2 regions of the Microbacterium sp. MEC084 genome follow, and region 2 is predicted to be linked to the other one. Evidence: predicted binding sites of a transcription regulator. Region 2 holds the regulator's gene; the other holds the start of a gene.
The links. The regulator LexA, encoded in region 2, represses DNA repair genes until DNA is damaged. The targets are predictions, from matches to a motif close to TCGAACANNTGTTCGA.
Positions count from the first base shown of each region.

Region 1 (15,798 bases), on a different contig from region 2:
CGGAGGGCACCCTGGTGATCCCCGACCCGAACACGTTCGGCGGCCCGATCACGATCACGCGCAAGCTGGAGCGCCACGTCGTGCCGCCCGAGCCCGTCGTGCAGGAGGTCGTCGAGGTGCAGCAGGAGGGCGTCCTGACCGGACGCGGCCTGGGCCTGCTCGACATGGTCCGCGCGATCCGCGACGACCGCCCGCACGTCGCCACGGGCGAGTTCGGCTTGCACGTGCTCGACACGCTGCTGGCGATCGAGGAGTCGGCCGAGGCCCGCGGCTTCGTCCAGGTGCAGAGCACGCTCACCGAGGTCGGCTCGCTCGGCGCCGACTTCGACCCCTTCGCCGCGACGCTGTAGCAGCCGCAACCATGAAAGCGGGCCCCCGCCGGATGGCGGGGGCCCGCTTCTCGTCGCGGCTCGCTCAGCCGATGTCGGACTTGCGGATCTTGCCGTGCACGCCGACCGTGCGGTCGACGACCTGCGACACGACGAAGTCGGCGGCGGCAGACAGGTACGCGTACGCGATCGCGCGGTCCATCCCGAGGTCGTGCTGCAGGAAGTCCAGCGCGTTCACGACCGCGCGGCGCATGGCGATGTCGAGGTCGTTGATCTGCCCGTCGACCGATCCGTTCGGATCCGACAGGCCGATCGGGATCCACAGGTCCTCGGTCTCGGCGAACGGGTATGTGAACGCGACGGACGGCGCGTCGCCCGAACCGGGCTTGCAGACCGTGAGCCGGAAGGTCCCGCGCAGCGATCCCTCCATCGCCGTGAGCGCGACCTCTCCGTCGCCCATCGCCATGTGCGGGTCGCCGACGTAGAACAGGGCGCCCTCGGCGCTCACGGGGACGTAGAACGTGGACCCCGGTCCGAGCAGGCTGATGTCGATGTTGCCGCCGCCGAGCGTCGGCGGGATGGAGTTCGCCTCCGGCGCGGTCGGCTCGGTGTTCTGCGAGAACGCGACGCCCATCATCCCGAAGAACGGGCGCAACGGGAACTTCGCGCGGCTCGCGCCCGAGCCGACCACCGCGCTGGTTCCCTGCACGCTGGCGAGCACCGACACGTTGCCGTACTCGGTCGGGATGCCCGTCGACCGCCCGTCGGTCTCGACCGGCGGCATGACCTCGTCGAGCGTGATGCCGGCGGGCGCCCCGTTCGACGTGACGGCGAGCGATCCCTTTCCGTGCCGGGACGAGATCACGCCGTAGGGCACGCGCGGGCGCGCCTCGAGCGTCTCGATCTTGAGCACGTCGCCCGGCTGGGCGCCCTCCACGAACACCGGCCCGGTGACGACGTGGGGCCCGTCGCGGTCGAAGTCGCGCGGGGTGCGCGTGTACCCGGAGGCGATCGCGACCGCGTCGTCGAGCACCTCGCGGCGCGAGAAGCCGTGCTCCGCGAAGTAGGCGACCGGGTCGCGCCCCTGATCCTCCAGGATGCCCTCGTGCGAGACGGCGTCGATCGTCACGGTCTGCCCCGACCGGATGCGCGCCGTCGGCGACGCGTGCACGGAGGGGACGTAGCCCCACAGCACCTCGTCCGGCTCCGAGCCGAGGTACACGTCCCCGTCGATGCGGCCCCGACCCGGCTGGAGGACGCCGGTGTACGCGTCCGCCCGTCCGGTGACCGGTGCGGCCGCCGCGGGCCGAGTCGCCCCCAGCGCGAGGGCGGTGCCCGCGCCGACGGCCGCCGCCGCCTGCAGGAGCCCGCGCCGGCCGATGCCCCGCTCGATCGTCTCCGCCGCCTGTCGGCCTTCGTGTTCCATCGCAGCTTCCTCTCTGCCGGGTCCCTCGTCGACCCCGACACCCGCGACGCTAGGAGCCGGCCGTTACCCCGGAGTCAGCCGCACGTGTCGGCGCGGTAAAACCGCTCCCACGCCGCCATCCGCCTGCTGAGCGCGCCCACTCGGCGCGCGTCCTACTCGACGGAGGGCGGGGCCGCGGCGCGTGCGACCTCATCCGCGACGCTCGCCGGGCAGCGCGCGGAGAGCGCGTAGCGCAGCAGGACCACGTCGCCGATGGGCCGGGTGTCGAGCAGCCGCGCGCGGTGGCCCTCGTCCCACGGGAACCGGCCGGGCTGCACGAACCGGGGCGCACCGGGCTCGCCCACGAAGAACGGGGCGACCACGAGCTGGAGCTCGTCGGCGAGCCGCTCGACGAGGAACTGGGTGTGGAGCCGCCCGCCCCCCTCGACCATGAGCCGGCCGATGCCCCGCTGCGCGAGGTCCTCCAGCACGAGCGTCATCGACACGTCGGCGCCGACCCCGACCACTGTCGCCCGCGAACCCAGAGTGCGCGAGATGCGCGCCGCCTTTCCGGCCGGGCAGTAGACCAGCTTCTCGACGTCACCCGCCGTGAAGAACGAGGAGTCGGCCGGCAGATCGCCGGTCGCGGTCACGGTGACCTTCACGGGTGACTCCGTCAGGCCGCGCTCGACTCGGGCGCGGCGCCGCTCCTCGCTGCGCACGAGCAGCCGCGGATTGTCCCGCCGCACGGTGGAGGCGCCGACCATGATGGCGTCGCTGTCCGCGCGCAGCTGATCCACGCGATCGAAGTCGGCCTCGTTCGACAGCGCCAGGCGATGCGGCGCGGCGGTGTCGACGCATCCGTCGAGCGACATGGCGCAGCTGAGCGTGACGTAGGGGCGGCTGCGACGGTCCGTCTCGCGCGATCCGGTCATGGTTCCTCCTCCCGGAGGGCGGACGAGATCCGCGTCACCGTGTCCCGCCAGCCGCGCAGGCGCGAGCGCGCGCGGACGGCCGCGTCCTTGAGCCCGCGCCGCAGCGCCGGATCCGACATCCACCGTTCCAGCGCGTCGGCGAGCGCGTCGACGTCGCCCGGCGGCACGAGGATCGCGGCGGCCGGGTCGACGGCCTCCGGGATCCCGCCCGTGCGGCTGGCGACGACGGGGATTCCCCGGCCCTGCGCCTCGGTGATCGCCATGCCGTACGTCTCGGTGCGCGAGGGCGCCACGAGCACGTCGCTGCGCCGGTAGATCCGGTCGAGCCCGGCGGCGGCCTGGACGCCGGCGAACTCGACGCGCGCCTCCACGCGACCTGCGCGCGCCCGCTCCCGTACCGCGCCGGCGAAGTCCGGATCCACGCCGGGCGCGCCCGCCAGCGTGCACCGCCAGCCCTCGACCCCGCCGAGACGCACCAGCGCGTCGACGAGCACATCCTGCCCCTTGTGCGGCGCGAGCACCCCGACGCACAGGAGCTCTCCGCCTCCCGGCGTGCCGGTCGCCACCTCGGCCCGGGCGCCGCCCGGCGCCGCCACGACGACGTCGCGGATCCCGCCCGCGGCGAACTGCGCCGCCGCCCACTCGCTCACGGCGATCACCCGGTGCGCCGCGCGCAGCGCGCGCCACTGACCGTCGACCGCGGCGGGATCGGCGTCGGGGAACGCGTCGACGACCATGTGCGCCAGGATGACCACGCGCACGCGACGGGCCCCGTCGTCGATCGCGCTCGCCGACGCCCCGGCGATCAGGCCGTCCACCAGCGCGACCCCGCCGTCCGGCACCGTCGCGAGGGCGCGACGCACGTCCCGATCCGCGCCCGGCGCGACCTCGGCCATCCGCACGTCCCAGCCCGCGTTCGCCAGACCGTCCCGCACATGGCGGTCGTAGACGTTCCCGCCGCTCACCCGCGCCGGATCGTCGATGCCGGTCGGCACGACGAAGGTCGTGGTCGCCATCACAGCTCCAGTTCGTACGACGCCCACGCGACGTGCGACTCGTGGAGCGTGACCGCGATCCCGTGCAGGTCGCCGGCATCCCTTCCGAGCGTTCCCGTGCGCGCCGCGGTCGCGAGCTGCTCCGCGATGAACTCGCAGAGCCGTTCTGTGGTCGTGTTCACGCCGGCGAAGCGCGGATCGTCGTCGAGGTTGCGGTAGGTGAGCGACGACAGGATGTCGCGCAGCACGTCGGAGGCCCGGCCGATGTCGACGACGACGCCGTTCTCGTCCAGCTCCGCCGCGCGGAAGGCGGCGTCCACGACGAACGTGGCGCCGTGCAGCCGCTGCGCCGGCCCGAACATGTCGCCGGTGAAGCTGTGGGCGACCATCATGTGATCGCGGACCGTGAGCGTGTACATCATCCGTCTCTCCAGTTGATCGTGTGGCACAACCCCGGGATGCCGCCGTCCGCGATGCCGGCCATGACCTCGGGCAGGTCGCGCCACGGCGACTCGCCGGTGAGGAGCGCGTCGAACGCCGGGTCTCGCAGCAGCTCGAGCGCCAGCGCGAGCCGTGTCGCGGGCGTCCGCGTCGCACGGCGGCGCGGGGCCACGAGGCCGACCTGGCTCGAGCGGATGGTGAGCCGTCGCGAGTGGAAGTCCTCGCCGAGCGGCAGGCTCACCTCGCGCGCGCCGAACCAGCTGGCCTCGATGATCTCCCCCTCGGTCGCGGCCGTCCGCAGGGCGAGCCGCAGCCCGTCCTCCGACGCACTGGTGTCGATCACGATGTCGCGCTCCTCAGGGGCGTCGTCCGGGGTCCGGAACGGGACCTCGAGGGCGGCGCAGGCGTCGGCCTTCGCGGTGTCGCGGTCCACCACGACCACGTCGGCGCCCGGGATGCCCTGCGCCAGCCGCGCGACCGCGCAGCCGATCATGCCGGCGCCGATCACCGTGATCCGGTCGCCGACGAGCGGAGCGGCGTCCCACAGCACGTTGACGGCCGTCTCCACGGCGCCCGCAAGCACGGCCCGCCGCGGCGGCACGCCGTCGGGGACGGGCGTGACGGCCGTCTCGGGCACGACGAAGACGGACTGGTGCGGGAAGAGCGTGAACACGGCCCTGCCCCTGAGCGCCGCGGGACCGTGCTCGACGACGCCGACGTTCAGATAGCCGTACTTGACGGGCGCCGGGAAGTCGCCCTCCTGGAACGGCGCGCGCATGCGCTCGCGCTCCCGCGCGGGCACCTCGCCCCGGAACACCGTCGCCTCGGTCCCGCGGCTGATGCCGGTGAACCACGTGCGTACGCGGACCTCGCCGTCGCCGGGTTCGCCCGCCTCGACCGTACGCAGCCCACCCCGCCCGGGCTCCTCGACCCAGAACGATGTCTCGCTCGCCATCTGCCGTCCCTCCGAGCCGGCGAAGGAGCTCCGACTCGCTCCCACTCTGTCCCCGGGACATGGCCTTGGCCAAGGGGTTGCGCGGGAGGGGCGAGGGCTGGCAGTGGCTCGCGGGGCCCGTCCATTGCAGGCCCGGCGTCGGACATCGCATCGATCTGCAGGACGCGGCCGACATGAGGCGAGGAGATCTGCACGGTTCAGCAGATTCGCGTGCGAGATCGTCCTTTGTTCTGCAGATCATGGACCCGGGTAGCGCGCCAACGAGAAAGCCCCGGATGACCGGGGCTTTTCTGCGGAGACGGAGGGATTTGAACCCTCGGTCCCCATTAAGGGGACTCCACCTTAGCAGGGTGGTGCACTAGGCCTGACTATGCGACGTCTCCTGGCCTTCGGGAGATCCCGAAGGACCGCGCGCCCTCGCGGGCGCAGTCCCTCCATAGTAACCGCTCGCCGCACGAGCGCGAAAACGGGGGTCTCAGCCGATGGGGTTGGAGCAGCTGGTGTCCTCGGCGGTGCGGCCCGGGGCGGGCGCGGCCGTGGCGACCGGGGGCTCGCTGACCTCGGGCGTCGGCGTCTCCGACTCGACCGGCGCCTCGGGCTCGGTAGGCTCCGGCGACGCGGCGACCTGCTCGTCCGGGATCACCGACTGGTTGGCCGCAATCAGGCCGAACAGCTGCGCCGCGGCGGTGTCGTCCGAGATCACGCGGTTGCGGTCGAGCGGGTCCTCGAGCACCGGGTACTGGAGGAACTCGATGTCCGACAGCGGCACCGAGCTCGCCGCCATGGCGATCTGGACGAGCGTGATGGGGGTGAGCTGGGCGCTGGGGTCGACGTTGCTCACGGTCGTCCGCGCGAGGCTGAGAAGCGTGCCCGGGTTCGTGAGCGTCTCGGCGCTCATGAGCTTGCGTGCCAGCGAAGACATGTAGACCTGCTGGTTGCTGATGCGCGCGAGGTCGCCGCCGCCGACGCCGTGGCGCGACCGCAGGAAGGCGAGCGCCTGCTCACCGACCAGCGTGTGCGTGCCCGGCTCGAGGTAGAGCATCCCGGCGTCCACGTCGTTGATCGTCTGGTCGACGCAGACCTCCACACCGCCGAGCGCGTTCGTGATCTCGATCACGCCGTTCCACGTCACGGTCGCGGCGTAGTCGATCGCGAGCTCGGGGTCATACTGCGTCGTGATGCTGTCGATCGACTTCGCGACGCACGCGAGGCCGCCGGCCGCGTAGGCCTCGTTGAGCATGCGGCGATCCGACGCGGGCGTGACCTCGCCGGTCTCCGAGTTGGTGCACTCCGGCATGGGGCCCATGAGGTCGCGGGGGAACGCCACGACCGAGACCTTGCGCGGCTCGGGCGAGATGTGCACGAGCAGGTTGACGTCGTTGAGGCCGGCCTCGAGCTGCCGCCCATCGTCGCCGTAGGCCGAGCGCTCGGTCGGGCAGCGGTCGCCGAACTTCTCGTGCGAGTCCCACTCGCAGATGTCGATGCCGGTGAGCAGCAGGTCGACGCCCTCGTCGTTCACGAGCTGGCCGATGTCGGGCGGCGAGGTGTCCTGGCCCTCGAGCTCCTGCGCGTCGGCCGCGAACGTGGCCGAGAAGTCCCAGGCGGCGTAGGCGGCGACGCCGACGCCGGCGACCAGCACGCACGCCATGGCGATGCCGAGCCAGCGCATCACGCGGCTCAGCAGGCTGGGCTGGGAGAGGTGTCCGTGGCGCGCGATGGTGCGCCGGCCGGGGCGCCGCGGGGACGTCTCGCTCACTCGGGTGTTCCTCTCATCGCACCGCTGGGGCGCGGTGATCCTGCCGGCGGCTCCCCCGAGTGCTCGCACCCCGCCGCCGTCATTCCGCGGAGGGTGTGGGATTCGAACCCACGGGACATTGCTGCCCACTGGTTTTCAAGACCAGATCCTTCGGCCGCTCGGACAACCCTCCTGGAGCAGGGTCTCCCCTGCCGAACAGGCGTCGAGTCTATCCGACAGGCCTTCTCGTCATTGTGCCCGCGAGCTCTGGGCGGGCCCTGAACGGCGCACGGGCATCCGCTGTGGACGAGCGGATGCCGGGCGATCACGCGTCGACGCGCAGCAGATCCCGCATCAGCGCCACGAGCAGCGCGGTGCGCTCGGGGATCTCGCCGACCATCACGTGCTCGTGGTCCGCGTGCGAGCCGCCGCCCACGGCGCCGAGCCCGTCGAGCGTCGGCACGCCGATGCCGGCCGTGAAGTTGCCGTCGGAGGCACCGCCCACCACGACCGCCTCGGGCAGATGCAGCCCGAGCCGGTGCGACACCTCGAGCGCCCGCGCCCACACGCCCTCGGCCGACGACCGCTCCATCGGCGGGCGGTTCACGCCGCCGTCCACGTGGATGACGGCGCCCGTCACCGGCGTCAGCGAGCGGATGGCCTCGTCGACGCGGTGCTGCTCGGCGGCCGTGAAGGCGCGCGCGTCCACCTCGAACGAGGCGTGCGCCGCGACGGTGTTGGTCGTGGTGCCGGCCTTGGCGACCGTGGGGACGACCGAGGTGCCGGCCGCCGCATCGGCGATCGCAGTGACGGCGCCGATCTGGTGCGCCATCTCGACGGTCGCGTTGATGCCCTTCTCGGGCTCTAGCCCGGCGTGCGCGGCGCGGCCCGTGATGTCGATGCGGTAGCGCGAGACGCCCTTGCGGCCGATCTTGAGCGCGCGGCCCTCGGCCGACTCGAGCACGAGCGACGCGACGCAGCCCAGCGCCTCCTGCTCGATCAGGTCGCGCGACGACGGCGAACCGATCTCCTCGTCGCCGGTCACGAGCAGCGTCACCGCCGCGTCGTCCATGTGCCCGAGCGCCGCGATGCCGTGCAGGCCCATCACCAGACCCGCGATCATGTCGTAGCACCCGGGGCCGCGCATGACGCCGTCCTGGATCGAGAACGGGTGCGTCTCGATGGATCCGAGCGGCCACACCGTGTCGTGGTGCGCGAGCACGAGCACGCGCGGCGCCTCGGGGGCCGGCGATCCGATGTGCCAGCGCAGGTGGGTGAACCCGTCGATCACGAGACGCTCGGGCCCGAAGCCCAGGATGCGCGTGCCGATCGCCGAGACGAGATCGGCCGATCGCGCGATCGCCTCCCGGTCGCCGGTGGGCGACTCGCACAGGATGAGGTGCTCCATGTCGGTGAGCATCTGCGGCAGGCTGTCGCGCGCCCACTCCAGCAGCCCGTCGACCTCGGCGGGCGCCCGACGGGCGAGGGCGGTGTCGCGATCCGTCATGTGTCGCCTCTCCTCGGTGCGCGTCAGGGTGTCCTACCGACGATATCCGCCGCACGCCGGGCGCGTGAACCGGGGCGGCTCGCAACGTCATGGAGCCAGGGCGGGAGTGGGAAGCTGGGGATATGCATCCGCCCGCCGACGTCGCCGCCGCGGCCCGCGCCCTCGCGGACGAAGCGCTCGCGCGGGCGGGCATCCTGCTCGAGGAGGCGCACGACGCGGCCGCCTGCCGGAGCGTGTCCGAGGTGCTCGGCCGGGTGTGGGGGCGCACGGGCGCCGAGATGCTCGATCCCGCGCTGCTGGTCGCGCTCACCCACGCCGGCAACCCCGTCACGCTGGCGCTGCGCGAGGACGAGCCGGTCGGCGCCGCGATGGGCTTCTGCGGGCCGCCCGGCACGCCGTTCCACTCGCACATCGTGGGCCTGCTCCCCGAGGCCGCCGGCCGCGGGGCGGGCCGCGCGATCAAGCTCGCGCAGCGCGCGTGGTGCCTCGAGTGCGGGATCGACGCCATGACGTGGACGTTCGATCCGCTCGTCCGGCGCAACGCGCACTTCAACATCCGCACGCTCGGCGCACGTCCGGCCGAGTACCTTCCGTCGCTCTACGGCGAGATGCGCGACGCGATCAACGCGGGCCAGGACTCCGACCGCATGCTCGTGCGCTGGGATCTGACGCGCACGCCGCCCGAGCGGGGCGGCGCGGTCGAGGTCGACGGGGCGCACGCGATCGCCGACGAGGGCGACGTCCCGTCCGCCTACGCGCGGCCGAGCGGCGACGGGCCCGCGCTCCTCGCCACGCCCACCGACATCGAGGCGCTGCGGCGCACGGATCCGGAGGCGGCCCGCCGCTGGCGCTCCGAGACCCGCGCCGCGTTCACCGACCTGCTCGCGACCGGATGGGGCGTCGACGGCTTCACCGACGCGGGGCAGTACGTGCTGCGCCGCGCCGACCAGCCCACGGAAGGAACCCCATGAAGCTCCGCTCGCTCCGGCTGCACCACCTCGAGATGCCGCTCGTCGCGCCGTTCACCACGTCGTTCGGCACGCAGACCGTCAAGCACTGCTTCCTGGTCGAGGCGCAGCTCGAGACCGCCTCGGGCGAGCTCGTGACCGGATGGGGCGAGAACGTCGCGCTCGACCGGCCGGTCTACTCCCCCGAGTACCTGGACGGCGCCGCCGACGTCATCGAGCGCTGGCTCGCTCCCCTGCTCGCCGCCGTGGACGACCTCACGGCCGAGACCGTGGCGCATCACCTGCGGCACATCGTGGGGCACCAGATGGCGAAGGCGTCAGTCGAGATGGCGGTGCTCGACGCGCAGCTGCGGGCCGAGGGCCGCTCGCTCGCGTCGTACCTCGGCGCGGTGCGCTCATCCGTGCCGTCGGGTGTCTCGGTGGGCATCCAGGACTCGGTCGACGCGACCGTGCGCGTGATCGGCGGATACATCGAGCAGGGCTATGCGCGCATCAAGCTCAAGATCCGGCCCGGGGCGGATGTCGCGCACGTCGCGGCCGTGCGGCGCGCGTTCGGCGACGACCTGCCCTTCCAGGTCGACGCGAACGCGGCCTACACGCTCGTCGACGCCGCGCACCTGCGCCGGCTCGACGAGTTCGGGCTGCTGCTGATCGAGCAGCCGCTCGGCGAGGCGGACATCCGGCAGCACGCGGAACTGGCGAGGCTGCTGCACACCCCGATCTGCCTCGACGAGTCGGTCGTGTCCGCCGAGGCGGCCGCCGACGCCATCGCGCTGCGCGCCGCCGCCGTCATCAACATCAAGCCGGGGCGCGTGGGCGGCTATCTCGAGGCGCGCCGCATCCACGACCTCGCCCGCGCGCACGGAATCGCGGTGTGGTGCGGCGGCATGCTGGAGACCGGCATCGGCCGCGCCGCGAACGCCGCGCTCGCGGCCCTGCCCGGCTTCACGCTGCCGGGCGACATCTCCGGATCCGACCGCTTCTACGCCGAGGACATCGTCACCGAGCCGATCCGGATGCACGACGGCGTCGTCGACGTGCCGACCGGCGCGGGCTTCGGCGTCGAGATCGACCCTGAGCGCCTCGAGCGCTTCCGCACCCGCCTGGTCGAGATCGCCCTCTGACGCTTGGGTTGCTTCAACGGTTTCGACTCGCTTCGCTCGCTCGAGCAGCACGGGCAGTCCCGCCCACATGTTGGTTGAGCGAGCGCGCCAGCGCGAGTCGAAACCCAGGTAACGTGCCGCCGCTCAGCTCGGCGCGGCCGCCGTCTCGAGCAGCGTGTCGAGCGCCTGCGCGACGCCGCCCTCGTAGACCGTTCCCGTGAGGTCCGTCGAGACGGCGATGACCTCATCCGGGGCCTGCCCCATCGCGAACGCGCGACCGCCGTGTCCCGACGCCCAGCGGAACATCCCAATGTCGTTGCGTCCGTCGCCGATCACCACGACATCCGACGGGGCGACGCCCTCCCACTCGCGCACCTGCTCGAGCGCGGTGCTCTTGTCGACGCCCTGCGGAGCGATGTCCAGCCACGCGGTCCAGCCCACGGAGTACGACACGTGGTGCAGGCCGATCTGCTCGACGAGGCTGATGAACTCGTCCTCGGAGTGCTCCGGCGACACGACCACGACGCGGGCGACCTGGCGACCCTTCATGTCGTCGATCTCGACGTGCTTCGCGGTGTCGCGCTCGAGGCCCCAGTCGTCGACGTAGTGCGTGTAGAGGCGCGATCCGTCGGCGAGCTCGACGAGGTACTTGGCGTCGGGCAGGTGCTTCTCGAGCAGCGTCAGCACCTCGGTCGGGTCGAACGTCTCGGTCGTGTGCCGCGCGTAGCCGGTCTCCTGCGTGGTGTCGCGGGACAGGATGGCCGCCCCGTTCGAGCACACGACGAACTCGGGCAGGATGCCGAGCGCGTGCAGGATGTACGACGTCGCCTCCCAGCTGCGCCCGGTCGCGATCGTCACGATGTGCCCGGCGTCGACCGTGCGGCGCACGGCCTCGCGCACGCGCGGGCTGAACGACTCGTCCTCGAGCAGCACCGTGCCGTCGAGGTCGAGCGCCACGAGGAGCCGGCGACCCGCCACGCGCTCGTCCGTCACGCGATCGGCTCCAGCACGTCGAGGCCGAGGTAGGGGCGGAGCGGCTCGGGCACGACGACCGAGCCGTCGGGGCGCTGGTGCGTCTCGAGCAGCGCGACGATCCAGCGCGTCGTGGCGAGCGTGCCGTTGAGGGTCGCGACGTGCTCGGTCTTCGCGGCGCTCTCCGGGCGGTGCCGGATGTCGAGGCGGCGCGCCTGGAACGTGGTGCAGTTCGAGGTGGACGTGAGCTCGCGGTACGCGCCCTGCGTCGGGACCCACGCCTCGGTGTCGTACTTGCGCGCGGCGCTCGAGCCGAGGTCGCCCGCGGCGGTGTCGATCACGCGGTACGCGAGGCCGAGCGAGCGCAGCATCTCCTCCTCGAGCGCGAGCAGGCGCTCGTGCTCGGCGGCCGCGTCCTCGGGCGTCGTGTAGACGAACATCTCGAGCTTGTTGAACTGGTGCACGCGGATGATGCCGCGGGTGTCCTTGCCGTGCGAACCCGCCTCGCGGCGGTAGCAGGTGGACCATCCGGCGTAGCGCAGCGGACCGTCCGACAGGTCGAGGATCTCGTCCTTGTGGTACCCGGCGAGCGCGACCTCGCTCGTGCCGACCAGGTACATGTCGTCGGCCTCGAGGCGGTAGATCTCGTCGGCGTGCGCGCCGAGGAAGCCGGTGCCGGCCATGATGTCGGGGCGCACCAGCGTGGGCGTGATCATCGGCGTGAAGCCGGCCTCGAGCGCCTTGCTGAGCGCGTAGTTCATGAGCGCGATCTCGAGCCGCGCGCCGACGCCCTTGAGGAAGTAGAACCGCGCGCCCGACACCTTCGCGCCGCGCTCCATGTCGATCGCGCCGAGCTTCTCGCCCAGGGCCAGGTGGTCGAGCGGGCCGTCGGGGAACTCGGCCGGGTCGAACGCCGGCACGTCGCCGACCTCGCGCAGCACGACGTAGTCGTCCTCGCCGCCGGCGGGCACGCCATCCAGCACGATGTTCTCGATCCGGGCGGCCGCATCGGCGAACGCGGCCTCGGCCTCGGTCACGGCCTGCTGCGCATCCTTGACCCGGTTCGCCAGGTCCTTGGCCTGTGCGACGAGCGCGGCCTTCTCGTCCTTCGGGGCCTTCGCGACCTGCTTGCCGAACGCGTTCTGCTCTGCGCGCAGCTCCTCGAACGCGGCGATCGCGGCGCGACGCGCCTTCTCGGCCTCGACCGCGGCGGTCACGGTCTCGGGCGAGTGCCCGCGGGCCACCTGCGAGCGGGTCACGAGGTCGGGGTTGTCGCGGAGCAGAGCGGGATCGATCACCCGCCCAGTCTAGGTCTCGCGGACGCGGGAGCTCCCTCTCCCCCGGTGCTGGTCGAACGACCCTCCTCCTCTGCTGGTTGAGCGAGCGAAGCGAGTCGAAAGCCCCGGAGCCCGGTCACGGCATCCCCCGCCCCACTACCGTCGAACCATGACGCCCGCTGCCGACGACGGGGCCGACCTCCGCCGCCGCATCCGCCGCGCGGTGCTGACGGTCGCGCTGCTGAACCTCGCCTACTTCTTCGTCGAGTTCGTCGTCGCGCTGCAGGCCCGCTCGGTATCGCTGCTCGCGGACAGCGTCGACTTCCTTGAGGACACCTCGATCAACCTCCTGATCTTCATCGCGCTCGGCTGGGCCCTCGCCCGTCGCGCGCTGATGGGCAAGGTCATGGCGGTGCTGATCCTGGCGCCGGCGGGGTTCGCGACGTGGGAGGCCGTGCAGCGCTTCCTTGCGCCCGAGGCTCCCGAGGTGCTGCCTGTGGTGCTCGCCTCGATCGGGGCGATCGTCGTGAACGGGCTGAGCGCCGTCCTGCTCGCCCGGGTCCGGCATCACGGCGGGTCCCTCAGCCGCGCCGCGTTCCTGTCCGCGCGCAACGACGTGCTCGTGAACGTCGCGATCATCGCGATGGCGGCGATCACGGCCTGGACGTCGTCCGGATGGCCCGACCTCATCCTGGGCTGCCTGATCATCCTTCTGGCGCTGCACTCCGCGTGGGAGGTCTGGGAGGTCAGCGAGGAGGAGCGCCTGGCGGCGAAGGTGCTCGCCGGCGAGGCCGTGGACTGATCCGCCTCCCTCCTCGTCTCTGTGCTGGTTGAGCGTGCCCCTCTGTGCTCGTTGAGCGAGCCCTCTGTGCTGGTTGAGCGAGCGAAGCGAGTCGAAACCGACCGAACCTCCCCACAAGATCTCTTGCAACATTCGAACATTCGTTCTATACTGGCTTCATGGCCACCAACCCGTTCGACCAGCGCTGGGATCTCTCAGACGCGCAGCGCGAACAGGTGCTGGCCATCAAGGCGGGCCTCGCTTATGTCGAGAGCGCCAAGGCGGGCCTGGCGGCGATGGAGGCGACCCTCCAAGCGCAGGCCTACGCGATCGCGCAGGACGTGATGTCGGCGATGCCGGGCCGCCCGTCCTCGTACCAGGTGCCGATCCGGTCGATGGCGGCCGATCTCGCGGCCGTCACGCGCGTGCCGGACACCTCGATGCGCGCGAAGATGGACGACGCCGCGATCATGATCGAGCGCTTCCCGGCGACGTTCACGGCCCTGGCGGAGTCCCGGATCACGGCCGCTCAGGCCCGCGTCGTCTGCGACGAGGGAGGCCGGTTCGACGACGGCGAGCTCCGCGCCCGGTATGAGGAGATCGCGCTCCAGTTCACCGACACCACCGCCGGCAGGCTGCGCCCGATCTGCCAGGCGATCGCCGAACGGCTGCAGCCGCAGACGATCGCGGAGCGCCACGAGGCGGCGAACGAGCGCCGGGGGATGTGGGTGACGCCCGAGCAGGACGGCATGGCGCTGATCCAGCTGCTCGTCGACGCGGCGCTCGCGGCCGGCATCGACGACCGGTCGAACGCGATCGCCCGCCAGGTGAAGACGGGCACCGGCGAGGGTGACGAGGATCCGCGCACGCTCGCGCAGATCCGGGCGGACGTCGTCACCGACATGCTCCTGACCGCGACGCCGACCGCGGCGGGCGAGGGCCTCGACGAGATCCGCGCGGTCGTGCACGTGACCGTGCCCGCCGAGGTGATCGCCGGGGCCGACGACCAGCCCGCGCACGCGACGCGCGTCGGCACCGTCGCCCCCGAGACCGCCCGCCGCCTGGCCGGCCGGGCGCACACCTGGGCGAGGCTCTTCCGCGATCCGCAGACCGGCGCCCTCACCGCCGTCGACACCTACACCCCCACGGCCGAGCAGCGCCGGTTCCTCACCGCGCGCGACGAGCACTGCCGCTTCCCCGGCTGCCGCCGCCCGGTCCGGCGATGCGACATCGACCACACGGTCCCCTACAGCGAGGGCGGCGCCACCGACGTCTGCAACCTGGCCGCGCTCTGCCGAGCCCACCACGTGCTCAAGCACCACGGCCGCTGGGGCTGCCGCAACGAGAACGGCGTCATGGTGTGGATCACCCCCACCGGCCAGGTGCTCCACGAACAGCCGCCACCCACGGTCCGCTTCGTCGCCACCGCCGCGGCGGACGGGGATCCGCCGTTCTGACGCAGGGCGCGATGGCGCCTACCCCGCGACGACGACGCAGCGGTAGCGCGCCCGCGTGAGCCCGACGTAGAGCAGGTCGAACCACGACAGTCCGTGCTCCCGCGCGAACGCGATGCCCGCGTCGCCGACGTCGGTCAGGATGACCGCCTCGGCGTCGAGACCCTTGAACTTGCCGATGGATCCCCAGCGCACACGTCCATGCGCGTCGCCGTCCGCCGCGCCCACGAGCGGCCGCAGCTGAGCACGCAGCCACTTCTCGTCCTTCGTGAAGTTCGGCGCGGCGAGCAGGCGGCCGACGAGCGAGTGCCGCTCGCCGAACGGGCTGAGGATCACCACGTCGTGCGCCTGATGATGCTCGAGCAGCTCGCGCAGGGAGCGCGCGAGCTCGGCGCCCGCGTTGTCGGTCCCGACGGGGACGATCGACAGGGCGCCCGTGTCGTTCGTGACGAGGCGGTGGCTGGAGTATCCGAACCGGCGGCTGAGCAGCTCCTCGGCACCGGATGCGAGCGCCGCGACCTGGCGCACGCCCTGGTCCACCGAGACGTGCATCAGTCCCGGGAAGTGCTCGCGCGCGACCGCGAACGGATCGACGTGCGTGGTCGACGGCCGCAGGATCTGCTGTCGCCGATCGCCGGCGAGCACCAGCTTCGCGTCATCCGCGACCAGTTCGTCGAGGAAGGCGAGGACGCCCGGCAGGCCCGCGACATCCTGGAACTCGTCGATGCACACGACGTCGTACGCGTGCCGGTCGGGCGCCGCGCGGAGCGCCTCGATCGCGAGCTGCGGCAGGCGCTCGGTGTACCAGGCGTTGTCCGCGTCGACCGGGTTGGCCTCGAGGCCGGCGATCCGCAGCATGAGCGCGTTCAGGCTCGTGGCGTGGATGGCCGCGTGGCGACCGAGACGGTCGCGCAGCTCGTCGGCCATCAGCTCGTTCCAGC
Region 1 covers NZ_MYFP02000002.1:13,087-28,884, forward strand. The annotation lists gene B5M43_RS02725 (Gfo/Idh/MocA family protein) at 1-350, shown strand, start outside; gene B5M43_RS02730 (acetamidase/formamidase family protein) at 415-1,755, opposite strand; gene B5M43_RS02735 (dihydrofolate reductase family protein) at 1,908-2,669, opposite strand; gene B5M43_RS02740 (glycosyltransferase family 4 protein) at 2,666-3,685, opposite strand; gene B5M43_RS02745 (6-carboxytetrahydropterin synthase) at 3,685-4,086, opposite strand; gene B5M43_RS02750 (zinc-binding alcohol dehydrogenase) at 4,083-5,060, opposite strand; tRNA gene B5M43_RS02755 (tRNA-Ser) at 5,354-5,443, opposite strand; gene B5M43_RS02760 (LCP family protein) at 5,536-6,816, opposite strand; tRNA gene B5M43_RS02765 (tRNA-Ser) at 6,904-6,988, opposite strand; gene B5M43_RS02770 (M20 family metallopeptidase) at 7,121-8,302, opposite strand; gene B5M43_RS02775 (hypothetical protein) at 8,425-9,273, shown strand; gene menC (o-succinylbenzoate synthase) at 9,270-10,394, shown strand; gene B5M43_RS02785 (HAD-IIB family hydrolase) at 10,518-11,366, opposite strand; gene serS (serine--tRNA ligase) at 11,363-12,643, opposite strand; gene B5M43_RS02795 (cation transporter) at 12,792-13,424, shown strand; gene B5M43_RS02800 (HNH endonuclease signature motif containing protein) at 13,583-14,860, shown strand; gene B5M43_RS02805 (nuclease-related domain-containing DEAD/DEAH box helicase) at 14,879-15,798, opposite strand, start outside.
Region 1: a site for LexA is predicted at 13,557-13,572, ahead of B5M43_RS02800 (HNH endonuclease signature motif containing protein). Genes of this name have one in related genera too.

Region 2 (15,798 bases):
GTCGGTCGCGACCTCCCAGAGGGCGTCGCCGCCGTCCCCCTCGCCTGCGCCGGGGTCGGTGGGCGATCCGCTGTTGCACGCGGTGAGCGCGAGCAGGGCCGTCAGGCCGATGCCGGCGCCCGTGAAGATCCGGGACTTGCGCATGTGATTCCTCCTTGGTGGGGTGGTTCCTCATCGTCGCGCGGCTTCGCGCGACGGCGGGTCAGTGCGTGATGAGCTTCGAGAGGAAGTCCTTCGCGCGATCGCTCTTCGGGTTGGTGAAGAACTCCTCGGGCGTCGCCTCCTCGACGATCTGCCCGTCGGCCATGAACACGACGCGGTTCGCCGCCTTACGCGCGAAGCCCATCTCGTGGGTCACGACGATCATCGTCATGCCCTCCTTGGCGAGCGACACCATGACGTCCAGCACCTCGTTGATCATCTCGGGGTCGAGCGCGCTGGTGGGCTCGTCGAAGAGCATGACCTTCGGCTTCATCGCCAGGGCTCGCGCGATCGCGACGCGCTGCTGCTGGCCGCCCGACAGCTGGGCCGGGAGCTTGGCCGCCTGGTGCCCCACGCCGACGCGGTCCAGCAGCGCCTTGGCCTGCTTCTCGGCCTCGGCCTTGCTCAGGCCGCGCACCTTGATCGGGCCGAGCGTGACGTTCTCGAGGATCGTCAGGTGGGCGAACAGGTTGAACGACTGGAACACCATGCCGACGTCCGCGCGCAGCTCGGCGAGCCCCTTGCCCTCCTTGGGCAGCTCCCTGCCGTCGATCGTGATGGTGCCGCTCGTGATCGTCTCGAGGCGGTTGATCGTCCGGCACAGCGTCGACTTGCCGGACCCCGACGGGCCGATCACGACGACGACCTCGCCCTTGCCGACCGTGAGGTCGATGTCCTTCAGCGCGTGGAAGTCGCCATAGTGCTTCTGCACGTCCTTGACGACGACGAGGGGCTCAGTCATGCGATTCACCCTAGGCCGTCGTGCGGAGCCCGGCCAGCAGGCGGAGCGGCGCTTTACCGACTTGTAACAGGCCGTGTGCGCGAATCGGAATATCCCGGTCAGCCGCCAGTCCGGGTATGTCGCGGGCTCCGACGGCGGCTCAGGCGCGCTGCGCGAAGGCGCTCTCGTAGAGGCACACGCTGGCGGCCGTGGCGAGGTTCAGCGACTCCGCGCGACCGAAGATCGGCAGCTTCAGCGCGCGATCCGCGAGGCCCAGCGCGGCGTCCTCGAGCCCGTGCGCCTCGTTGCCGAACAGCCAGGCCGTCGGGCGCGCGAGGAGCCCCTCGGCGCGCGCGGCGAGCAGGTCGTCGCCCTTCACATCGGCCGCGAGCACCGTGAGCCCGGCGGCATGGGCGCGCTCGACGATGTCCTCGAGCTCGCCCCCGACCGCGACCGGCAGGTGGAAGAGCGATCCGGTCGTGGAGCGAACGACCTTCGGGTTGTACGGATCGACCGTGCGCCCCGTGAGCACGACGGCGTCGGCGCCGGCGGCGTCGGCGGCGCGGATGATCGTGCCCAGGTTGCCCGGGTCGCGCACCTCCTCGCAGATCGCGATGAGACGCGGCCCCTCGGCGAAGATGTCCTTCACGGCCGTGGGGTTCTGCCGGGCGACCGCGACGAAGCCCTGCGGCGTCACGGTGTCGGCCATCGCCTCGAGCACGGCCTCCGAGACGAACTGCGCGTGCAGGCCCTCATCTGTCAGCAGCGTGCGGACGTCCTGGTGCCGCTCGAGGGCGGTGGGCGTGGCGAACAGCTCGACGAGGGTCTCGGGCCGGAAGGCGAGCGCCTCGCGCACCGCCTGCGGCCCCTCCAGGAGAAACAGCCCGGTCTCCTTGCGCGCGTTGCGCTTGGCCAGCTTGGCGACGGCCCTCACGCGCGGCGACCGCGGATTCTCCAGCACGTCGACAGTCTATGGCCGCGCAGGCATACCGACATGAAGCGCAGGTGACGCGCGCGCCGCGCGCACGTCACCTCGGGGAACACGCAGCGACCCGCAGGGGCCTGGATGACCCGCGTCACGCCCCCGCTCCGTCCCTCCGCTCGGACCACCGGTGAGAGTGAGAGCCGGCAGCAACCCCGGGTCATCGACGGTCGTGCGAGCGTCCCCGTGCGCTTCTCCGACCGTCGCATTCGCGACGGCCGGAGCCTCTGCGCCGGGGGCCCAGCGAGCGTGCCGCGAAGCGGCCAAACGCAGCGCGAAGCGCTGCCGAACGGAGCGAAGCGACGTTCCTCGCTCGCGAGTGTCCGGCGCGCCAGCGCCAGCGCGAGCGTGCGACCGCTTCTGAAAAAACAAGAGGGCGCCCCGAAGGGACGCCCTCTCGCGAGAAGGGTGCTTACGCAGCCGACTTGGGCGCGTTCACGTCGCTGGGCAGCGCGGCCTTGGCGGTCGCGACGAGCGAGGCGAACGTGGCGGGCTCGTTCACGGCGAGCTCGGCCAGGATGCGACGGTCCACCTGCACGCCCGCGAGGCCGAGGCCCTGGATGAAGCGGTTGTAGGTGATGCCGTTCTGACGCGCGGCGGCGTTGATGCGCTGGATCCACAGGCGACGGAAGTCGCCCTTGCGCTTACGACGGTCGCGGTACGCGTAGACGAGCGAGTGGGTGACCTGCTCCTTCGCCTTGCGGTACAGGCGCGAACGCTGGCCACGGTAACCCGAGGCGCGCTCGAGGATGACGCGACGCTTCTTCTGGGCGTTGACTGCCCGCTTGACTCTAGCCATTCTTCATTCTTCCTAACGGGATGTTCGCGTCAGCGACCGAGGAGCTTCTTGACCTGCTTGAGGTCGTTGCCCGAGATGACCTGGTCCTGGTTGAGACGGCGCGTGCGACGGCTCGACTTGGACTCGAGGTTGTGGCGCATGCCCGCCTGCTGCTTCTTGATCTTGCCGCTGCCGGTGATCTTGAAGCGCTTCTTGCTGCCCGAGTGGGTCTTCTGCTTCGGCATCTTCTCTTCCTTCGTGATGCGCCCCTCGGGGCGACGTTGTGTGCACCCGCCGGAGCGGGAGTCTGTGGGGCGGATCACTCCGCGGCCGGGGCCTGCGCCTTCGCCTCGCGCGCCGCGGCCTTGGTGGCCGCGCGCTGCGCGTTCTGCTCGGTCTTGACCTCGGACTTGTTCTTGTGCGGCGCGATGACCATCACCATGTTCCGGCCGTCCACCTTGGGGTTGGACTCGACGGTGCCGAACTCGGCGACGTCGTCCGCGAACTTCTTCAGCAGGCGAACGCCCTGCTCGGGGCGCGACTGTTCGCGACCGCGGAACAGGATCATGGCCTTCACCTTGTCACCCGACTTCAGGAAGCCCTCCGCGCGCTTGCGCTTGGTCTCGTAGTCGTGTTCGTCGATCTTCAGGCGGAACCGGACCTCCTTGAGGACCGTGTTGGCCTGATTGCGACGGGCCTCCTTGGCCTTCTGCGCGGCCTCGTACTTGAACTTCCCGTAGTCCATGATCTTGACGACGGGAGGCTTCGAGTTGGGGGCCACCTCGACGAGGTCGAGATCGGCCTCCTGCGCCAGGCGGAGGGCGGCCTCGATGCGGACGACGCCGATCTGCTCGCCGTTCGGGCCGACGAGTCGGACCTCGGGCACGCGGATGCGCTCGTTGGTACGGGGATCGCTGATGCGGAACTCCTTGGGTGGGTGACTGAGGCCACCGTGACGACGTTTTCGTGCCACGGGCGGGAGAGAGACTCAGCATCCACCCGGCAGACGTCACACGTCGGCCTCACCCGACCAGGCATGCCGCGGCGGCCTGGAACACTCGCGCGAACGCGAGGGAGTGCATGACCCGGTAGCCTTATGACGGCAAGCGCGGGTGGGAAGTGAATCCTCTTTCGTCCGGCTTCTCATGCGAGAAGGTCCGGAGCCCGGGAAAGTCTAGCAGAGAGCGGCACATGAGCACCAACCCCGGCCACACCCACTCCTTCGACGCCCAGCGCGAGGCGCGCTGGGAGGAGCAGGACCGCGCCGCGGCCGACACCTCGGCCGTGCGGGACATCGCGGACGTCGCGGCCGTCGAGGTCATCGGCTCGGCCTGCGTCCACCTCATGAGCGCGGCCGCCGTCAAGCTCGGCCTCGCGGACTCCCCCGACGCCGACGCCGACATCGACCTCGACGAGGCGCGCAAGCTCATCAACGCGCTCGCCGGCCTCGTGACCGCCGCCGCCCCCGAGATCAGCGACATGCACGCGCGCCCCATCCGCGACGGCCTGCGGTCCCTGCAGCTGCGCTTCCGCGAGATCTCGACCATCCCGGACGAGCTGGGCAAGGGCCCCGGCGAGAAGTGGACGGGCCCGGTCGTCTGACCGGCACCCGCCCCGCGGCGGCTACTCAGTGCTCGCGAGCTTGACCGCGAGCGAGTCGACGAGGGTCGCCACGCGGTCGTCGGTCGACCAGCGGCGCGCCAGGCGAGCCAGCACGGCGTCGAGCTCGGTCCGGTCCAGCCCGGACATGAGCGTGAGCCGCACCACGAGCTCGGGCCCCTGCAGCCGCGCGGTCGGGTCTCCCGGCTCCACCTCGAGGTCGAGCACGGCGAGCTCGCCCGCGATGCTCTCCTGCAGGCCGAGGAAGACGTCGGGGTCGGCGAAGCTGGGGGTCCACGGCTCGCCCTGCGCGATCGCCCAGACGGCCGGGCGGCGGACGACGAACTCCGTGTCGGACGTGGGGTCCAGCACCATCAGGTCCGTGTGCTCTGCCGACGCGGCCAGCGCCGCGCGCACCGCCTCGACGGGGATCGGACGGGCCTTCGCGTCCCAGCGACCCAGCGCCTCGACGGAGCTGAACACCGGCAGCACGCTGCGGCCGTCCGGCGCGGCGACCGTGACGATCGAGAGCTCCTGCGTCTTGTCCACCACAAGCCCGTGCGCGCCGACGCCCTCGTCGCCCTTCTCTGCCACCAGCGGAATCAGCACGCGCGCGCGACGCAGCGCGTCGACGACCGCGACCTGATCCCCGTCACCCGCGCGGAAGGCGGTCAGCGCCGCGAGCAGCGCGGGGTCGGCGGAGCCGTCGTCGGACGCGTGGGGGTTCGCCTCGAAGTGACGTCCCTCCCACGGGACGCCGGCGGAGTCTGCGCGGTCAGTCGGCCGCGACATCCAGCGCCTCGGCGAGCGTGAACGCGCCCGCGTAGAGGGCCTTGCCCACGATCGCGCCCTCGACGCCGTTCGGCACCAGGCGACGCAGCGCCGCGATGTCGTCGAGGCTCGAGACGCCGCCAGACGCCACGATGGGCTTCGGGGTGCGCGCCGTGATCTCGCGCAGGAGGTCGAGGTTCGGCCCGCGCAGCGTGCCGTCCTTCGTGACGTCGGTCACGACGTAGCGGCTGCAGCCGGCCTCCTCGAGGCGCTCCAGCACGTCCCAGAGGTCGCCGCCCTCCTGCGTCCAGCCGCGCGCCGCGAGCGTCGTGCCGCGCACGTCCAGGCCGACGGCGATCGCGTCGCCGTAGCGGCCGATGACCGACGCGGTCCACTCGGGGTTCTCGAGCGCCGCGGTGCCGAGGTTGATGCGCTGCGCGCCGCTCTCGAGGGCCGCCTCGAGCGAGGCGTCGTCGCGGATGCCGCCCGACAGCTCGACGTTCACGCCGCGCAGGTGCTTGATCACCTTGCGCAGGACGCCCGCGTTGCTGCCGCGGCCGAACGCCGCGTCCAGGTCGACCAGGTGGATCCACTCGGCACCCTGCTTGGCCCAGTTCTCGGCCGCCTCGATGGGGTCGCCGTAGTCGGTCTCGGTGCCGGCGGCGCCCTGGGTCAGGCGGACGGCCTTGCCGTCGGCGACGTCGACAGCGGGCAGCAGGATCAGTCCGGGGGTGGACGCGAAGTCGTTCATAGCTCCCAATGTGCTTCGGATCCGCGAGCGCCGGGAATCTCCCGTCGCGGGCACGATCTCAGAGGTTAGCCCCGCGGAGGCCGTCGATCCAATTCCGCAGCAGGCGGATGCCCGCCTCCCCCGACTTCTCGGGGTGGAACTGGGTGGCCGAGAGGGGCCCGTTCTCGACGGCCGCGAGGAAGCGGCCGCCGTGCTCCGCCCAGGTCAGGACCGGCTGCGGGAAGGGCGGCTGGACGTCGAGCGTCCACTCCTGCGCGGCGAACGAGTGCACGAAGTAGAAGCGCTCGTCCTCGAGCCCGCGGAACAGGCGCGAGCCCTCCCCCGCCTCCACCGTGTTCCAGCCCATGTGCGGCACGACGGGCGCCTTGAGCTCCTCGACCACGCCGGGCCACTCGCCGAGGCCCTCCGTGTCGACGCCCCGCTCGATGCCGTGCTCGAACAGCACCTGCATGCCGACGCAGATGCCCAGCACGGGCCGTCCGCCCGCCAGGCGGCGCTCGATGAGCTCGGGACCCCGCACGGACCGCAGCTGCTCCATGACGGCCCGGAAGGCGCCGACGCCGGGGACGAGCAGGCCGTCCGCGTCGAGGATCAGGCCGCGGTCGCGCGTGAGCCGCACGTCCGCTCCCGCCGACTGCAGGGCCTTGACGGCGGAGTGGATGTTCCCGGAGCCGTAGTCCAGGACCGCGACGACGGGCTTGTCGCCCTCGCGCACGGCGTCGTCGGGGGTGTTCGCCTCGCTCACAGGGCTCCCTTGGTCGACGGGATGCCCTCGACCAGCGGATCGAGCGCCTTCGCCTGGCGGAACGCGCGCGCGAGCGCCTTGTACTCGGCCTCGGCGATGTGGTGCGGATCGCGGCCCGAGATGACGCGCACGTGCATCGTGAGGCCCGCGTTGAATGCGAGCGCCTCGAACGTGTGGCGCACGAGCGACCCGGTGAAGTGACCGCCGATCAGGTGGAGCTCGAAGCCGGCGGGCTCGCCCTCGTGCACGAGGAACGGCCGGCCGGAGATGTCGACGACGGCCTGCGCGAGCGCCTCGTCCAACGGCACGAGGGCGTCGCCGTAGCGCGAGATGCCCGACTTGTCGCCGAGGGCCTCGCGGATCGCCTGGCCCAGCACGATCGAGATGTCCTCGACCGAGTGGTGGGCGTCGATGTGGGTGTCGCCCGTCGCGGTCACCGTGAGATCGGTCAGCGAGTGCTTCGCGAACGCCGTCAGCATGTGGTCGAAGAACGGCACGCCGGTCGAGATGGTGCTGCGGCCGGTGCCGTCGAGGTTCAGCTCCAGCTCGACGCTCGACTCGCTGGTGGAGCGGGTGCGGCGTGCGATTCGGGCAGTCGTCATGCCCGCGAGTCTAGTCGGGGCGCGGTCGCCGCCGGACCGCGCGGCGACCGCGCACGGCCTCCGCTCAGCGACGGCCCAGCTCGGCCAGGGCCTCCAGGAACGCCGTGGTCTCCTCCTCGGTGCCGGCCGTGACCCGCAGGTGGCCGGGGATGCCGATGTCGCGGATGAGCACGCCTCGGTCGTACAGCGCCTGCCACGTCGCGGCGGGGTCGGAGACGCCGCCGAACAGCACGAAGTTCGTCCACGACTCGTACGCGCGGTAGCCGAGCGCCTCGAGCGTCGCCGACATCCGGTCCCGCTGCACGACGATCTCGTCGACCATCCGCAGCATGGTGTCGGAGTGCCGCAGAGCCGCGGTCGCGGCCGCCTGCGTCAGCGCGCTGAGGTGGTACGGGAGACGGACCAGGCGCAGCGCGTCGATCAGCACCGGATCGGCCGCGAGATAGCCCACGCGGGCGCCGGCGAAGGCGAACGCCTTGCTCATGGTGCGCGAGACCGCGAGGCGGGGGCGCCCGCCCAGCAGCGTCAGCGCCGAGGGCGACTCGTGCGGCGCGAACTCCTGGTACGCCTCGTCCACCACCACGATGCCGTCTGTCGCGTCGTACACGGCCTCGACCACGTCGAGCGACAGCGGCGTGCCGGTGGGGTTGTTGGGGGCGCACAGGAACACGACATCGGGCCGCGCCTCCGCCACCTGGCGGGCCGCGTCCTCCGGGTCGATCGTGTAGTCGTGGCCGCGCGTGCCGCCGATCCACTCGGACCCGACGCCCCGTGTGAGGAGCCGGTACATGGAGTAGGTGGGCTCGAAGCCGAACGCCGAGCGCCCGGGACCCGCGAACGCCTGCAGCACGTGCTGCAGCACCTCGTTCGAGCCGTTGCCGGCCCAGATCCGGCTCTCGTCGAGGCCGTGGCCGAGGTACTGCGCGAAGCCCTGCCGGAGCTCGGTGAACTCGCGATCCGGGTAGCGGTTGACGTTGCGCAGAGCCTGGGCCACCGCGTCGGCGATGTCGTCCGCGACCTCGGCCGGCACGGGATGCGTGTTCTCGTTGACGTTGAGTGCCACGGGGAGAGGCGCCTGAGGTGCCCCGTAGGGCTTCTGCCCGCGCAGGTCGTCGCGGATCGGCAGTTCGTCGAGAGTGACCGTCACCCTCTCAATGCTAGGGCCGCTCGGACGGGTGGCCTCTCGTCCGTCAGCGGGCCGAGGAGTACTCCGCCGGGATCGCGAGCCGCTCTCCGGCGGCGACCGACGAGCTCTGCATCTGGTTCAGCGCGACGATCGCGTCCACCACGTCGCGCGGGTCCGCGGCCGGAGCGATCTCCTCCGCGATCGACCAGAGCGAGTCGCCCGCCATGACCGTCACGGTGTCGAACGTGCCGGCGGGTGCGCCGTCCTCGCGCGACGCGAGGGCGCCTCCGCCGCTGATGACGGCGAGGGCCAGGCCCGCGGCGACCGGAGCCGCGGCGAGGGCGGCCAGCACGCGACGACCGCGGCGCGTGAGCCGCAGCCGCGTCGCCGGCGTCACGCGGACGGCGCGCTCGGTGCGGAGGGCACGGGCGGGGCGGACCGGGGCCTGGTAGGCGGTGATGCTCACGGTGGTCATCTGCGGCTCCTTCAGCTTCCTCGAGAGGATCGGAGAGGCTTCGCATCCGGCACTCGGCCGGGAGGGCCGGATGCGAAGCTCTGTTCCGAATCTATCTTCGAAGCTTCGAATCTGTCAACGTCTTCTTCGAAAACCGGTCCGAGATGTCACGCGACACGCTCGAACAGATCTTCCGGATCCGCGTGGTTCTCGGATACCGTTTCGATGAAGCACACTCCACCACGGGCCACCGACATCGGATGTCGGAGCGAAGGAGCACGGGACATGAGCGCCGTCGACACCAGCACGTCGGACCTCGACGCCGGACAGTCGGCCGCGGCCGACGAGAAGCCCCGCACGCGGCGCCGCAAGAGCCTCAGCGACAAGCAGCTGGCCATCCTCGAGGTCATCCAGCGCTCGATCCAGACCAAGGGCTACCCGCCCACGATGCGCGAGATCGGCGACGCGGTCGGCCTCAAGTCGCTCTCGAGCGTCACGCATCAGCTGGGGCAGCTCGAGCTGAGCGGCTACCTGCGCCGCGACCCCGGCAAGACGCGTGCGATGGAGGTGCTGATCGACCTCCCCGGCCAGTCGGCGGAGAACCTCGACGCGGGCATGCCCACGGTCGGCGACGCCGCCATGGTGCCGCTCGTCGGCCGCATCGCGGCGGGCGTGCCGATCACGGCCGATCAGCAGGTCGAGGAGATCTTCCCGCTCCCCCGCCAGCTGGTCGGCAAGGGCGAGCTGTTCATGCTGAAGGTCTCGGGCGAGTCCATGATCGACGCCGCGATCTGCGACGGCGACTGGGTGGTCGTGCGCGTGCAGAACACGGCGGAGAACGGCGACATCGTCGCGGCCATGCTCGACGGCGAGGCCACGGTCAAGGTCTTCCGGCAGCGCGACGGCCACACGTGGCTCCTGCCGCGCAACTCCGCGTTCGAGCCGATCCTCGGCGACGAGGCGGTCGTGCTGGGCAAGGTCGTCGCGGTGATGCGCGCGGTCTGACCTCCGCGGCTCCCCGATAGCGTGGGGGCATGGCACAGACGCTCCCATACGGATCCTGGCCCTCGCCGATCGCGGCAGCCGACATCGCCGGAGGCTCGCCTCGCCTGGACGGCGCGCGCTTCGTGGGCGACGAGATCTGGTGGAGCGAGAGCGTGCCGTCGGAGCGAGGGCGCACCGCGGTCTTCCGGCTCACGGACGACGAGCCCGAGGCGCTGCTGCCGGCGCCCTGGAACGCGCGCTCGCGCGTGCACGAGTACGGCGGCGGTGCGTGGACCGTCACGCCGGCCTCCGAGCTGCTTTTCGTGGAGGGCTCGGATCAGCGCGTGCACCGGTTGACCGTGGGCGGCGCGCCCGAGCCCCTCACGCCGGCGGGCCTGGGGATGAGCTTCGGCGACCTCACGTTCGCCGCCGGTCCCGACGGCGGGGGCCGGCTGTGGGCCGTGCGCGAGACACACGCCGGCGACCGCTCCCCCGTGCGCGATATCGTCGTGATCCCGCTCGACGGCTCCGCGGCCGACGATCCCGAGGCGATCCTCAGCGTGGTGGCCGGTTCGGACTTCCTCGCGTACCCGGCGCCGCGCGGCGACCGACTCGCCTGGATCGCGTGGGACCACCCGGACATGCCGTGGGACGCCTCCGAGCTGCGCGTGGGCCGGATCGGCCCCGACGGGCGCGTGGCGGAGCACGTGGTGGTCGCGGGGGGCCGCACGGAGGACGGCGGGATCTCGGCGCTGCAGCCCGAGTGGACCGGCGACGACGAGCTCATGTTCACCGCCGACCCCGAGGGCCGCTGGAACCTCCACTGGGTGCGGTTCGACGGCCTCGGCGCGACCGGCCCGGAGCCGATCTACCCCGCCGACGCCGACACGGGCGGACCGCTGTGGAACCTCGCGACCCGCTGGTTCGCGGCGCTCGACGACGGCCGGATCGTCGCGGTGCGCACGCACGGCGCCGACGAGCTCATCGTGATCGATCCGACGTGCGGCGCGGTGGACGGCCTGGAGACCTCGCTCACCGGCGGGGTGCTCGTGCGGGACGCACAGGGCTCCCGCGTCCTGCTCACGGGCGCCGGCATCCGCGTCCCCGGAGGCCTCTGGCTCCTGGACGTCGACGCGCGCACGCTCACCGCGCTGCGGGGCGGGGTCTCGGCGCTCGCCCCTGAATGGATGCCGACCTCCCGCGCCGTGACCTTCGAGGGTCCGGACGGCGACGTCCACGCGTTCGCGTACCCTCCGACCAACCCGGATGCGACCGCTCCCGAGGGCGAGCTGCCTCCGTACCTCGTGCTCGTGCACGGCGGGCCGACCGCGCACGCGTCGGGCGAGCTCTCGCTCGCGGTCGCGTACTTCACGAGCCGCGGCATCGGCGTGCTCGACGTGAACTACGGCGGATCGACCGGCTACGGCCGCGCGTACCGCGAGCGGCTGCGCGGCCGCTGGGGCATCGTCGACGTCGCCGACACGGCCGCCGCCGCGCGGGGGCTCGCGGCGGCGGGTCTGGCGGATCCCGCCCGGATCGCGATCAAGGGCGGCTCGGCCGGCGGCTGGACCGTGCTGTGCGCGGTCGCCGACACGGACGTGTTCGCCGCCGGCATCAGCCGCTACGGCGTCGCGGACCTGCGGCGGCTGGCCGACGACACGCACGACTTCGAGGCGCGGTACCTCGACGGCCTCGTCGGCCCGCTCCCCCAGGCCGAGCCGCTGTACGTCAGCCGCTCGCCCCTGTCGCGGCCCGAGACGCTGCGGACGCCGCTGCTCATCCTGCAGGGCGCCGACGACCCGGTGGTGCCGCCGTCGCAGTCCGAGGCGCTGCGCGACGCGCTGGCGGCCAACGGCGTGCCGCACAAGTACCTGCTGTTCGAGGGCGAGTCGCATGGCTTCCGGCAGGCGGAGACGCTCGTGCGCGCGTTCGAGGCCGAGCTGGCCTTCCTGGGCGCGATCCTCGGGTTCGAGACCCCCGGGGTGCCGCCGATCGACCTGGACTGACTCCGGGTCAGCCCAGCCGCATCCCGAACGCCTGGACCCCCTCGTGCGAGGGCAGGCGCGAGAACCCGACGCGGTCGTAGAACGCCAGCGCGCCGGCGTTCCGGGTCGCGGCGGTCAGGTGCAGCCCCGGCACGCCTCGGCGGCGCAGCTCGGCGACCAGCGCCTCGATGAGCCGGCGCCCCCACCCCCGCCCCTGCGCCTCGGGCAGCAGGTCGATGTGCAGGTGCGCGGGGTAGCCCGCCGCGGCGTACGGCTCCGCGCCCGGCCGGCGTCCGTAGGCGTAGAGCAGGATGCCCTCCTGGCGCGTTCGCTCCCGCTCGGGTCGCGCGCGTCCCTCGGTGCGCGACGGCCACCAGTCGACCCGGAACCACTCCTCGAAGGCGTCGGTGTCATCCGTGCCGACCACGTACCCGATCACGCGGCCCTCGTCCTCGAGCACGAAGGCCAGGTCCGGGTGGCGGGACACGTACGGCAGCGCCCACACGTCCGCCCACAGCCCGTCGTCCTCGAGCACGCCCGTGGCGTCCCCGCCGTAGTCGGCCGTGCGCAGGCAGATCTCCGCGACGGCGTCGCGGTCGGCGGCTGCGTACGGCCGGATCCGCATGCTCAGGCCACGCGGAAGGGCTCGAGCGCCGCGGCGAGGCGCTCGGACACGTGGGCGTGCACCAGCGTGCCGCCCTCCTCGTGCGAGCGCTCGAGAAGGTGCCCCTGCTCGTGGATGGCCGAGATCAGCTCGCCGCGGTCGTACGGGACGAGCGCGCGGATCTCGACCTCGGGCATTGGCAGCGCCGCCTCGATGGCCGCGCGCAGCTCGTCGATGCCCTCGCCGCTGCGCGAGGACACGAAGACCGCGTTCGGCTCGAGGCCCCGCAGGACGAGGCGCGTGTCGTCGTCCACGAGATCGGCCTTGTTGAAGACGACGATCTCGTGGATGTCGCGCGCGCCCACGTCGCCCATCACGTCGCGGACGGTCTGCAGCTGCCCGGCCGGGTCGGGGTGATGCGCGTCGACGACGTGCAGGATGACGTCGGCGTCGGCCACCTCCTCGAGGGTCGAACGGAACGCCTCCACGAGCTGGTGCGGCAGGTTGCGCACGAAGCCGACCGTGTCGGCGATCGTGTAGACGCGGCCGTCCGAGGTCTCGGACCGCCGCACCGTGGCGTCGAGGGTCGCGAACAGCGCGTTCTCGACCAGGACCCCGGCGCTGGTGAGCCGGTTCAGCAGGCTCGACTTGCCGGCGTTGGTGTAGCCGGCGATCGCGACCGAGGGGATCGTGTTGCGCTTGCGCTCGCCCCGCTTCGCCTCGCGCGCGGGCGCGAAGTCGCGGATCTGCCGGCGCAGCTGCGCCATGCGCGTGCGGATGCGACGGCGGTCGAGCTCGATCTTCGTCTCACCGGGACCGCGCGAGCCCATGCCCGCGCCGCCGGCGCCGACCTGGCCACCCGCCTGGCGGCTCATCGAGTCACCCCAGCCGCGCAGGCGCGGCAGCAGGTACTCGAGCTGCGCGAGCTCGACCTGAGCCTTGCCCTCGCGGCTCTTGGCGTGCTGGCTGAAGATGTCGAGGATCACCGTGGTGCGGTCGATCACCTTGACCTTGACGACGTCCTCGAGCGCGCGCCGCTGGCTGGGTGCGAGTTCCGTGTCGGCGATCACGGTGTCGGCTCCCACGGCCGCGACGATGTCCTTGAGCTCGTCGGCCTTGCCGCGACCGATGTACGTCGCGGGGTCCGGGTGCGGGCGCCGCTGGAGCACGCCGTCCAGCACCACGGCGCCAGCGGTCTCGGCGAGCGCCGCGAGCTCGCGCAGCGAGTTCTCCGCGTCGGTCAGCGAGCCCTGCGAGTACACGCCCACGAGCACGACGTTCTCGAGCCGGAGCTGCCGGTACTCGACCTCGGTGACGTCCTCGAGCTCGGTCGAGAGGCCGCCGACGCGACGCAGCGCCGCGCGCTCCTCGCGATCCCACTGCTCGCCGTCCGCCGTGCCCTCGCCGGTCGTGGTCGCATCCTGCAGCGCCTGCGCGGCTCCGAAGACCCGTGCCCCGGTGCGCGCCTCGGCGCGCGAGAGCACGCGATCCACCAGATCCGGCTCTGCCTGACCGACGACGCCGTCGGTGTCGGGATCTGGTGTGGTGGTGTCAGTCATCCATGCCTTTCGTCGCGAGCCGATGCGCGGCGCCTGCCGCGTATCGAGCTCTCCAGCCTATTCTCCCGCGCCCCGCGCGGCCATGGGCCCCTCGGCACCGGATGAGCACGTCCGGGCACTCCCGGGCCGCCCGCTCCTCCGGTACGCTGGCCCCCTATGGTGGACCACTACTTCTCTGCGAGTCCCACCAGTGCCGAGAACCTCCGACGCATCCGCGTGCCCCTCGCGGGACGCACCGTGGAGCTGACCACAGCAGCCGGTGTGTTCAGTCCCGAACGACTCGATGCCGGGACGGCGGTGCTGCTCGCGAACGCCCCGGAGCCTCCCTCCGGCGGCGACTTCCTCGACCTCGGATGCGGCTGGGGACCGATCGCCCTCAGCATGGCCCTCTCCTCGCCGCACGCCCGGATCTGGGCGGTGGACGTGAACGAGCGCGCCCTGGACCTCGTCCGCCGCAACGCGGCCTCCCTGGGGCTCGAGAACGTCAACGCCGTGCTGCCGGAGGATGTTCCCGCGGAGGTCTCGTTCCGCACGATCCGCTCCAATCCGCCCATCCGGGTCGGCAAGTCGGTGCTGCACGAGCTCATGGAGACGTGGATCCCGCGGCTCGCCGAGCGCAGCGACGCGTACCTGGTCGTCAAGCGCGATCTGGGATCCGACTCGCTGCAGCGCTGGCTGGCCTCCACGTTCGACGACGGCTACAGCGTCTACCGCACCGCGACCGGCAAGGGATACCGCGTGCTGAAGGTGCGCCGCCACGGCACGCCGCGCACCGAGCCGCTTCAGCTGCCCGGGGTCTGATCGGCGACGCCGAGGCGCCGCAGGTCCTCCGACGTGTCGACGTCGGCCAGCTCGGCGGCCGGCAGCGGGATGCGGATGGCGTCGCCCACGGTCTCGAGGAGCGCGCGCAGGGGCCGGTCACGCGGATCGCCGAGAACGGCGACCCGGGCGCGCAGGACGCGCTCGTCCCACGCGGCGCACAGCGGCTGGTCCCGGCCCGACGGATCGACCGCGAGGGCCACCGCGCCGGGCGCGGCCGACGCCAGCCGCCGCAGCGCGTCCGGGGTCACGAACGGCATGTCGCCGCCGAGCACCAGCACGACCCCGTCGGCGGGCGGCAGGGCCCCCAGCCCCGCGGCGATCGCGGCGAGAGGGCCCGCGAACGGCGGCTCCTCGCGCACGACGGCGACGCCGGCGGGCACCCCGGCCGGGTCGCCCACCACGACGGGCTCGGCGTCGATCGCCCGCAGCGCGCGCACCACGCGCGCCACGATCGGCTCGCCGCCCACCTCGATGGCGGGCTTGTGGCGGCCGCCGAGCCGTGACGAGCGGCCGCCCGCGAGGACGATCCCTCGCAGCGCCGGCGCCTCCATCCGCGGTCCGGTCAGGCGAGCGAGACGGTGCCGGTGTACACGAGCACGGCGGGGCCGGACAGCGACACGTGCTCGCCGTCCTCGGCGGGGAACATCCGGACGCCGAGCGTGCCGCCGGGCACCTCGACTCGCCAGTGATCGGGCGCGTTCGCGCCCGCCCAGTCGCGCACGGCCAGCGCCGTGGCGGCGACGCCCGTGCCGCAGCTGAGCGTCTCGCCCACGCCGCGCTCGAAGACGCGCATGCGCACCCGGCCGACGCCGTCCTTCACGAGCGGCTCCCGCGGCACGACGAACTCGACGTTCGCCCCGTGCGGCGGCTCCGGCTCGATCGCGGGGCGATCGGTGAGGTCCAGGCCCTCGAGCTCCTCGTCGGACGCGAGGGCGACCACCACGTGCGGGTTGCCGACGTCGATGCCGAGGCCGGGACGCGCGACGCCCAGGCCCTTCGCGCGGACGAGAGGGTCGCCCGGCTCGGCGCGCCAGCGGCCGAGGTCGACCTGGTAGCCGGTCTCGCTGCGCATCACGTCGCGGACGCCGGCGCGGGTGCCGACGGGCAGGGTCGA
Region 2 covers NZ_MYFP02000003.1:264,144-279,941, reverse strand. The annotation lists gene B5M43_RS05545 (glutamate ABC transporter substrate-binding protein) at 1-144, opposite strand, end outside; gene B5M43_RS05540 (amino acid ABC transporter ATP-binding protein) at 203-943, opposite strand; gene B5M43_RS05535 (RNA methyltransferase) at 1,083-1,883, opposite strand; gene rplT (50S ribosomal protein L20) at 2,317-2,703, opposite strand; gene rpmI (50S ribosomal protein L35) at 2,733-2,927, opposite strand; gene infC (translation initiation factor IF-3) at 3,002-3,568, opposite strand; gene B5M43_RS05515 (DUF1844 domain-containing protein) at 3,874-4,284, shown strand; gene B5M43_RS05510 (SseB family protein) at 4,306-5,073, opposite strand; gene priA (bifunctional 1-(5-phosphoribosyl)-5-((5-phosphoribosylamino)methylideneamino)imidazole-4-carboxamide isomerase/phosphoribosylanthranilate isomerase PriA) at 5,057-5,803, opposite strand; gene hisH (imidazole glycerol phosphate synthase subunit HisH) at 5,862-6,548, opposite strand; gene hisB (imidazoleglycerol-phosphate dehydratase HisB) at 6,545-7,150, opposite strand; gene B5M43_RS05490 (histidinol-phosphate transaminase) at 7,215-8,306, opposite strand; gene B5M43_RS05485 (LysM peptidoglycan-binding domain-containing protein) at 8,341-8,751, opposite strand; gene lexA (transcriptional repressor LexA) at 9,016-9,735, shown strand; gene B5M43_RS05475 (prolyl oligopeptidase family serine peptidase) at 9,765-11,720, shown strand; gene B5M43_RS05470 (GNAT family N-acetyltransferase) at 11,728-12,324, opposite strand; gene hflX (GTPase HflX) at 12,327-13,862, opposite strand; gene B5M43_RS05460 (class I SAM-dependent methyltransferase) at 14,019-14,663, shown strand; gene B5M43_RS05455 (molybdenum cofactor guanylyltransferase) at 14,645-15,235, opposite strand; gene dapF (diaminopimelate epimerase) at 15,247-15,798, opposite strand, start outside.